Regions from separate parts of the Pseudobacillus sp. 179-B 2D1 NHS genome, predicted to be linked through region 1. Evidence: predicted binding sites of a transcription regulator. Region 1 holds the regulator's gene; each other region holds the start of a gene.
The links. Region 1 encodes Rex, which represses fermentation and respiration genes when NADH is low (regulators of the CRP and FNR family bind a similar motif). Its sites were predicted from a motif close to TTGTGAAATATTTCACAA; they were not measured.
Positions count from the first base shown of each region.

Region 2: a site for Rex is predicted at 1,300-1,317, ahead of ACH0BF_RS04835 (AtpZ/AtpI family protein). Genes of this name have one in related genera too.
Region 3: a site for Rex is predicted at 1,273-1,290, ahead of qoxA (cytochrome aa3 quinol oxidase subunit II). Genes of this name have one in related genera too.

Region 1 covers NZ_JBIQDP010000026.1:4,420-7,700, reverse strand. The annotation lists gene ACH0BF_RS20190 (CPBP family intramembrane glutamic endopeptidase) at 1-521, shown strand, start outside; gene ACH0BF_RS20185 (YdiK family protein) at 552-752, shown strand; gene tatC (twin-arginine translocase subunit TatC) at 820-1,566, opposite strand; gene ACH0BF_RS20175 (twin-arginine translocase TatA/TatE family subunit) at 1,584-1,760, opposite strand; gene ACH0BF_RS20170 (redox-sensing transcriptional repressor Rex) at 1,810-2,469, opposite strand; gene ACH0BF_RS20165 (ABC-F family ATP-binding cassette domain-containing protein) at 2,661-3,281, shown strand, end outside.
Region 2 covers NZ_JBIQDP010000003.1:219,447-222,727, forward strand. The annotation lists gene atpB (F0F1 ATP synthase subunit A) at 1-537, opposite strand, end outside; gene ACH0BF_RS04830 (ATP synthase subunit I) at 544-933, opposite strand; gene ACH0BF_RS04835 (AtpZ/AtpI family protein) at 940-1,158, opposite strand; gene wecB (non-hydrolyzing UDP-N-acetylglucosamine 2-epimerase) at 1,686-2,825, opposite strand; gene upp (uracil phosphoribosyltransferase) at 2,847-3,281, opposite strand, start outside.
Region 3 covers NZ_JBIQDP010000001.1:354,175-357,455, reverse strand. The annotation lists gene ACH0BF_RS01855 (formate--tetrahydrofolate ligase) at 1-930, opposite strand, end outside; gene qoxA (cytochrome aa3 quinol oxidase subunit II) at 1,352-2,281, shown strand; gene qoxB (cytochrome aa3 quinol oxidase subunit I) at 2,356-3,281, shown strand, end outside.

The sequences.
Region 1 (3,281 bases):
TTGAACGGATGACTCCACTGCCGGTGGGACCTTCCATCTTTTGGGCAGTGGCGGGCATCTTTCTCGCCTTGTTTGGCCAGCGAATTGCCGTCGCTATCGAAACGGCTTTAGGAATTAACATGGGGTCCGAAAACACAGAAACGATTATTCATATTATTGAGCTTGTCCCATTGATGATGGTTGCCACTGCCATTTTCGGTCCGATTTTAGAGGAAATCGTTTTTAGAAAGATTATTTTTGGAAGCTTGTATGAGAAGTTTCCTTTCTGGCTATCCGCTTTGATCAGCTCCGTTATTTTTGCCCTTGCTCATGCTGAACCTGAACATGTCATTCTGTACTCATCGATGGGATTCACGTTTGCTTTTCTATATGTAAAAACAAAAAGACTGCTTGTTCCTATATTCGCCCATGTGGCTATGAATTCCTTGGTCATTGTCGTGCAATATTTTTATGCGGATGAATTAGAGCGGATGATGAAAGAAACGGAAAAAATACAAAGCTTTATTACTTGGCTTTTTTAGGCTTATAGCTTTAAAATTTGGAGGAATTTAATGAAACAATCACCGTTAACGACCGGGATTTTTTATCTTATTCTCGGCGCGTTCTTTACTTATTTAGCCATTCAAGATGTCAACACGGGGGGCTTTGGCTTTTTCACTTACTTGCTCATCTTGCTGGCAACGATGGATATTGGTTCCGGCATTCGCCTGCTCTTTATGTATTGGCGCTTGAAAAGCAACGAAAAAAAATAAGGCTGTTCTCTAAAAGGCTGACTTTCGCTCTTGCGGAAGTTCGGCTCTTTTTTTGGACAGCCTTATTTTATTCTGCATTTTCCGCTTCCAGTTCGGCCTGCAATGTTTTTTTATAGCTAATCTTTGAGATCCAAATGCTGATCTCATAAAGAATAACTAATGGAATCATCACGATAATCTGTGATATCACATCCGGCGGCGTAATAAGCCCTGCTACCACTAGCAGAACAAAGTAAGCATAGCGGCGAATTTGCGCAAGAAACATAGGTGTAATAATCCCCAGCCTTGTCAAAAACATTGTAACAACCGGCAGCTGAAACAAGATGCCGAATGGAAGTGTAATTTGAAATAAGAATTGAAAATACTCGTTAATGCCAATAACCTGCTCAATTTGCAAGTTTCCGGATAACTTCATCATGAAATGAATGATATACGGAAATAAAATAAAATAAGAAAAAGCAATTCCGGCGAGAAATAGCAGCAAGGATAACGGGATGTAGCTAAGCGTTACCTTTCTCTCTTTCTCAAGCAGTCCTGGGCTTACGAATGCCCACAACTGATAAAGAATCATAGGGCTAGTCAATACAAAAGCGATGACAAAAGCCATTTGAAAATAAATCTTTATAGGATCTGTCACACGGAAAGCGTTCATTGTTAATTCCTGCGCTTCGTCCGCATGCTGCAAATAGCGGATAATCGGCTCAGCCAGAAACAAACCGGCAATCATAGTGAGGAATAAGAAAGCGATTACTATAATGAGCCGTTTCCGCAACTCGCCAATGTGTTCATATATTGTCATGTCTTGTCGACTCATTGTCATTCATCCTAACCTTACTGAGGATCCTTCTTATCCTCTGGTTTATCGTCGTCCGCCAGCCCTTTCGTGGCATTCTTAAATTCTTTCAACGTGTCGCCTGCCGCGCGTCCAAGCTCAGGGAGTTTTTTCGGTCCGAAGATTAATATTGCTGCTCCAGCAATCAATATAATACTGCCTACACTTAATCCCATTTATGCAGCACCTCCTTTCCTCCATCATAACCGATTTTTCGGCATAATTCTATTCCGACTTTTCTTCCGAGACATCCGGATAATTCTTTAAAAAATAAACTAACGATTGCAGTTCAACAGCCAGATCAATGTGATGCACTCGAATCATTGGAGGAACGTTCAGTCTCGCAGGTGTGAAATTCAAGATGCCTTTAATATTGCATTCCACAAGACGGTCTGTAATGCCTTGGGCCACAGTAGAAGGAACCGTCAAAATAGCTACTGGTACCTCCTTTGATTGTAGTTTCTCTTCCAGATTATCCAGATGATAAATTGGAACATCCCCAATCGTCTTGCCTACTTTTCCCTCATCTACATCGAAGGCTATTTGTATTTTCGTATTGTTATTCTTCATAAAGTTATAATTCAAAAAAGCGGTTCCTAAATTTCCTACCCCAATAAGAGCTACATTTGTTATTTCATCTTGATCAAGTGTTTTGCGAAAGAACGACAATAAATAGCTGACATTATAGCCGTATCCCTTCTTACCAAGTGCTCCAAAATAAGAAAAATCGCGGCGAATCGTCGCCGAATCTACTTTTACTGCTTCGCTTAATTCTGCCGATGAGACCCGCTGCTTGCCAGAAGAATGCAGGTTTTGGATAAATCTGTAATACAATGGCAGACGCTTGGCCGTCGCCTGCGGAATCCTTAATGGATCATGGTTCATATTTATACCCCCAGCGCTTGCTGTTTCCAAACTGATAACCTTTCGATTCAATCACTCCTTCCATCATACAATATTTTGCACGGCTTGTCTTTCAACTTTATTTCCTTTCTATCGCCCAGAAAGGGTGAAAGAGAATTGCCCAGGCCTATAGAATCAGCTACACTAATAAGTAGAAAACTGAGGTGAGAAGAATGATTTTACTGCAAGTACAACAGCTTACAAAATACTTCGGCGCAGAGCTCATTTTGTCGAATATTAAACTTGAAGTACAAACAAGAGACCGGATCGCTCTAGTTGGTAGAAACGGAGCAGGAAAATCCACTCTTTTAAAAATAATCGCCGGTATCCTCTCTTATGATTCCGGAAATATCTTAAAGCCGAAAGATGCGACAATCGGCTATCTTGCTCAAAACACCGGGCTGGAATCTGATTTATCAATCATGGATGAAATGCTTTCCGTCTTCTCGCATTTGCGCAGCATGGAAAAGCAGCTGCGGCATCTGGAAGAGCGAATGGCGGATCCCGCTGTTTACGGAGATGCCAGCCAATATGAAAGAGTCACCAAGGAATATGATTTGCTGCAAAATGAATTTAAAGAGTCCGGCGGCTATCAGTTCGAAGCAGATATCCGTTCGGTTTTGCATGGCTTGAACTTTCATGATTTTGACTATGAAACGAAAATCTCTACTTTAAGTGGCGGCCAAAAAACGAGGCTCGCACTGGGAAAGCTATTATTGACAAAACCCGACATTCTTATTTTGGACGAGCCGACGAACCATTTAGACATTGATACACTTTCCTGGCTGGAACAA
Region 2 (3,281 bases), on a different contig from region 1:
GATGTTTCCATAAAGTCGAAGGCCAAGAGTCAGCGTATTAGCAAACTCCTCTACAATTTTCAACGGGAATAAGAATCCCATTGGACGGAAGTAATCCTTTCCATACTCTGTAAAGCCCTTCATTTTAATTCCATAATAATGTGACAGAGCGACAACCATAACTGCTAATGTTAGAGTGATCACCGGGTCTGCTGTTGGAGATTTCCACCAGAGCACGCCATCTTTTACCACTGAAAATGGAAGACCAAGAAAGTTGGAAACTGCAATGTACATAAGCAGTGTAATTCCAAGAACATGGAAACGTCCTCCCGTTTTCCAGTCCATGTTACTCTTGACGATCCCTTTCACAAAGTCCATGATCCACTCAAAAAAGTTCTGCAGCCCGGTAGGCTTCATTGCCAGTTTTCTTGTGGAAATAACTGCAATTAAGAAAACGATTGCACTGGCAACAGTGATCATTAATACGTTGGCTAAGTTGAAAGTTAAAGTAAAACCGTCAAATACTTCCCAATGATATAATGGATTTTCGTGATGCAACTGTTTTCACCTCTCTTCCCCGGTTTTTCTTTTTATTAGAAAATGAATAAAAAAATCTATCATAATGACAATATAGGATGCCATTAATCCCAAAACTGTACTGATAATGTTGAAATGATCCGGATAACGAAGGGCAATGAGAGCAGCTGCGCCAGCGGATGCCATTCGTGACATCGTGCCTAGCGATTGGACTTTATTGCCGCGCTCAAGTGCGGTGTTGAAACGTTGCATCCGCTTCAACATTAACCAGTGGTTGAACAAGCTAAAAGCTGTTCCAAGAATGAGGCCGCCGAAAATCGCCTTGTAAGGCATAATTCCCCAGCAGAAAACAAAGATGGCGAGCAAATATAATAAATACTTTCGATGTCTGGAAAGTGAGTGCTGGAGTTCCCCCATAATTTATTAATCCTCCGAATTGAAGTGGTTAACCGTCTTAAGCATAGAAAAAACGCCCGCAGTTAATCCTAAGAGCAGTCCGATGATTAAAAAAAGTGGTTCAGTTTTCCATTTTTCATCAAGCCAGCGTCCGGCAAAAATCCCGATGAGAATAGATCCTGTCAACTGTGCCAAAACTGCACTGTACAAACTCATCGCCTTAAACGCACTTTTACGGCTCTTCATGTAAAACACTCCTGCCCACCGTGGGTTCTACCTAAAAAAAAAGCGTTTACGCTCAGTTCATAGTATTTGCTCTTTTCCCTTTGTAAGCATACAATAGGGGTATTTTAATGTCAACGCATACTAAAAAAAACCTCAAAAATTGTATGTTACATTTCACAAATTGATCAAAATTTAAATCTTTCCATAAGAATTACTTATCACAGGTGATAAGTAAAAAATAATTGTAAAAACATACCCTTTTCTGAATAAAAATTTCTTTTCTTTCCCTCGGAAGTTCATTTGATTTCGGCTTATTCTCCATTGCCAATCCTCAAGTCTACCAAAGATCTGCCGATTGGCCATTAAATAAAAAAAGGAACTGTCAGGGCAGTTCCTTTTTTTATTTAAGTTTCTGTTAATGATAAGCGTTGATTTGCACTCGTCTTCTACTGGCTCCCCTCCCCCACATGATGAAACTATACGAATGTAAGATGGAGGAGCCTTTGCGACTTTCGCTTCAATCAACATAGACCTTTAACAGAGCCTCTTTAAAAACGGTCCGGCTTTTGATCCGTTGCTTTAAAATGATAAAGGATCGCTTCGCAAATGCGACGGGAAGCTTCCCCATCTCCATATGGATTGGAGGCCTTAGACATTCTCTCATATTCAGCCTGATCGTTCAGCAATTCAGTCGCCATCCGATAAATGGCTTCTTCATCTACACCGGCAAGCTTTAATGTACCGGCTTTAATTCCTTCTGGACGTTCAGTGGTATCGCGAAGGACAAGAACAGGCACACCAAGAGAAGGCGCTTCTTCCTGCACGCCGCCAGAGTCAGTTAAAATCAAGTGTGCTCTCGCCGCAAAGTTATGGAAGTCGATTACGTCAAGCGGTTCGATAAGATGGATGCGCGGATCATTGCCGAGAATTTCACCAGCAATTTCACGGACGACCGGATTCATATGCATCGGGTAGACCACTTGAATATCGTCGTTTTCTTCAACGAGTCGCTTGATTGCACGGAACATGCTGCGCATCGGCTCACCAAGATTTTCACGGCGGTGAGCAGTCATTAAGACAAGGCGATCGCTGCCAAGCTTATCCAGCACTTCATTGCTGTAGCTCTCTTTCACTGTTGTTTTTAGCGCATCAATGGCTGTGTTGCCTGTTACAAAGATGGTTTCTGCTTTTTTTCCTTCATTAAGTAAGTTCTCTTCCGCTTCATCTGTAGGTGAGAAATGAAGATCAGCCATGACTCCTGTTAATTGACGGTTCATCTCCTCCGGAAACGGAGAGTATTTATTCCATGTGCGCAATCCTGCTTCAACATGGCCAACGGCAATTTGATTATAGAAAGCAGCGAGACTTGCAACAAATGTAGTCGTTGTATCTCCGTGTACGAGCACAATATCCGGCTTAACTTCTTTCATTATTCCGTCAAGCCCTTCCAATCCACGCGTCGTTACATCAATAAGTGTCTGACGATCCTTCATAATATTTAAATCGTAGTCTGGAGTGATGTTAAAGATCTCAAGCACCTGATCGAGCATTTGCCGATGCTGCGCCGTTACAGTGACAATAGATTCAAACTGCTCAGGATATTTCTGCAATTCCAGAACGAGCGGAGCCATTTTAATCGCTTCAGGGCGCGTTCCAAAAATGGTCATTACTTTAATCGGGCGGTTCATCTTCTTTGCACCTACTTCTAATTATTTTGTTCCAAACAGGCGATCGCCTGCATCTCCCAATCCTGGTACAATGTAGCCTTTTTCATTCAGCTTTTCATCCAAGGCAGCAATGTAAATATCAACATCTGGATGGATTTCCTGGATAGCCTCTACACCTTCAGGAGCCGCTACTAAGCACATAAATTTAATATTCTTTGCTCCACGCTTTTTCAAGGAATGGATCGCTTCTACTGCTGATCCTCCTGTAGCAAGCATTGGGTCTACTACGATAAAATCACGCTCTTCCACATCCGTTGGGAGCTTTACATAATATTCAACAGGCTTTAGTGTTTCCGGATCACGATATAGCCCGACATGGCCTACTTTAGCAGCCGGAATTAATTTTAAAATTCCATCTACCATGCCAATACCAGCACGGAGAATGGGAACAATGCCTAGCTTTTTGCCAGCAAGAAT
Region 3 (3,281 bases), on a different contig from region 1:
CCCTAAGTCTGCACCAAATCCCGCTTCGGTCACAACAATATTAGCCAGCTGCCGTGCAGTGTTAGTCGCTGTAAGAGAGTTGCAGCCGTGGGCAATATTCGCAAAAGGCCCGCCATGAATAAGAGCTGGTGTCCCCTCAATTGTTTGAACGAGGTTCGGTTTAAATGCTTCTTTAAGCAAGACAGTCAGCGCGCCCTCTACACCCAAATTCCGAACTGTCACAGGTTTCTTGTCATATGTATAACCGATAACGATGCGTGCCAGCCGCTCCTTCAGGTCTGCCAAATCAGTTGCCAAGCAAAAAATCGCCATGATCTCAGAAGCAACCGTAATATCAAAACCATCCTCCCGCGGCACTCCATGAGTGGGTCCGCCTAACCCGATTGTCACGTTGCGCAGTGCCCGATCGTTCAGATCAAGTACTCGTTTCCATGTAATTCTCCGCGGATCGATTTGCTGTGCGTTTCCCTGGTGAAGATGATTGTCGATCAGAGCACTAAGAGCATTGTTAGCTGCTGTAATCGCGTGAAGATCGCCGTTAAAATGAAGGTTAATCTCCTCCATTGGCAGCACTTGCGAATACCCACCGCCAGTCGCTCCCCCTTTGATTCCCATGACCGGGCCAAGAGAAGGTTCACGGAGAGCGATCATTGCTTTCTCCCCTAAGTGAGACAAAGAATCTGCCAACCCCACTGTAACTGTTGACTTCCCTTCTCCTGCTGGTGTGGGACTAATCGCTGTCACTAAAACGACTTTTCCATTTTGCGTTCTTTTCGGCAATTTAGAAACATCTATTTTTGCTTTATATCTTCCATAGGGTTCAATTGCTTCATCTGGGATGCCTGCATTTTGGGCAATGTCCTCGATGGGATGCATTTTAGCTTTCATGGCAATTTCAAGATCTGTTGATGGAGTTTGAATATTTGTCATGCCTCTCCCTACTTTCTTTTTCTTTATTATAATCTGAAAATACAAAAAACAGTATCAGTTTAACTATACCATTGCCCCAGCCATTTTATGTATGTAGTGAACAAAAGAATCGAGCATAAGTATGGAATTAGTTTATTATTTCAAAATATTTTTCTTTTTATATAATTACCATAGATTTTTTTTACAATTAATTGAAAAACAACCTGCACCCCCCTAATTTTCCACAAGGAGAATGAACATTTTGTGACATGGGCGAATAACAATTGTTTTTTTAGGTTAACGGTACTAATATAAAAGCAGATGAAGCAGTCAGGAAATATGTGTTGAACTTATTGAAATTTCTTGTGAATTTTTTCACATTTTGTTCACAATCTGTAATTCTGCGATGCTTTCAAATTTCTACAGGAAAGGGGTTACATTTATGAAATTCAAATGGGTCGTATTATCTGTACTTTTTACTATTGCTACTGTGCTTGCCGGTTGCGATAATCGATTACTGGTCTTAGACCCTAAAGGACCTCAAGCTGAAACACAAGCTAAAGACATTCTGTTATCGATTGGAATTATGTCGATCATTGTCATTGTTGTTTTCGCTCTATTAGCATTTATGTTAATCAAATATCGTGCTTCAAAACAACCTGAAAATTATGAGCCGCCTCACATTGAAGGGAATGCTATTGTTGAAGCCATTTGTGTAGGGATTCCGATTATAATCGTTGCGTTTCTCTCCTTTGTCTCTGTTCAAAGTAACTATAAAGTGGAGGCAAAGCCGGAAGGATACGGAAATAAAGAACCGTTAGTTGTTTATGCTTCCTCCTCTAACTGGAAGTGGCATTTCAGCTATCCGGAAGAAGGCATTGAGACAGTTAATTATCTGTATGTTCCTACAGACCGTCCGCTTGAATTTAAACTTTACTCTTACGGACCAATCACTAGCTTCTGGATTCCACAACTTGGAGGCCAAAAGTATGCAATGAGTGATATGATTACCACCTTGCACCTAGCGGCTGACGTGCCAGGAGAATATATGGGTCGAAATGCAAACTTCAGCGGTAAAGGCTTTGCTGAAAATACATTTGATGTCAAAGCCATGCCTCAAGATGAATTCGATGATTGGGTAAAAGAAGTAAAGGAAACAGCTAAGCCTCTTACAGAAGAAAAATTTAATGATTTACTAGAGCCGGGGCACCTTGGAAAATCTACTTTTACTGGCACTCACTTAGGTTTTTCACCGCCTCCTGAACATCACCATAGCTCCTCTGATGAATCTGAAAAATCGGATGAACATTCAGAGCATGAAAACATGGATGATATGGATATGTCTTCAGAGCATGAAGGCATGCACCACTAAGGTTAGTAATCATTTAATCAATCAACTAAGCCTTATACGATAAGCAATTTATTCCTGAAAGGAGTCACAAACGTATGGATTTCTTTAGTCGATTTGCCATACCGCATGCAAGTCCTGCGATTTATGCCTCAATGGTTGCCATTGTTCTTACAAGTGTTGCGATCGTTGCCGGCTTAACTTATTTTAAAAAATGGGGATATCTGTGGCGCGAATGGTTAACAACAGTAGATCATAAACGAATCGGTATTATGTATCTGCTTTCCGCTTTACTGATGTTATTCCGCGGCGGCGTAGATGCGATCATGATGCGTGCCCAGCTGGCTACTCCTGAAAGCAAGCTGCTGGATGCTCAGCATTATAATGAAATATTCACAACACACGGGGTCGTTATGATCCTCTTTATGGCGATGCCATTCATTATCGGTTTCATGAACTTTGTTGTACCATTACAAATTGGAGCGCGTGACGTAGCGTTTCCACGTTTGAATGCTGTAAGTTTCTGGTTATTCTTTATGGGTGCAATGTTATTTAACATCTCTTTCGTTGTCGGGGGTTCTCCTGACGCTGGATGGACTTCATATTTCCCGCTGGCAGGCAACGAATTTAGTGAATCTGTCGGAACGAACTATTATATGATTGCGATCCAGATTGCTGGTATAGGGACATTGATGACAGGGATTAACTTTATGACGACAATCCTAAAAATGAGAGCTCCTGGCATGACTCTAATGAAAATGCCAATGTTCACATGGTCTTCTCTTATCACTAATGCGATTATTGTTTTTGCTTTCCCTGTATTAACCGTATTACTTGCAATGGGAACAATGGACCGTTTAATTGGAACACAGTTTTTTACAACAGAAAACGGCGGAATGGATATGCTCTGGGCGAACTTCTTCTGGGTATGGGGACATCCTGAAGTATACATTTTGATTCTGCCAGCTTTCGGTATTTATAGTCAGGTTATTTCAACCTTTGCTCGCCGTAATCTATACGGCTA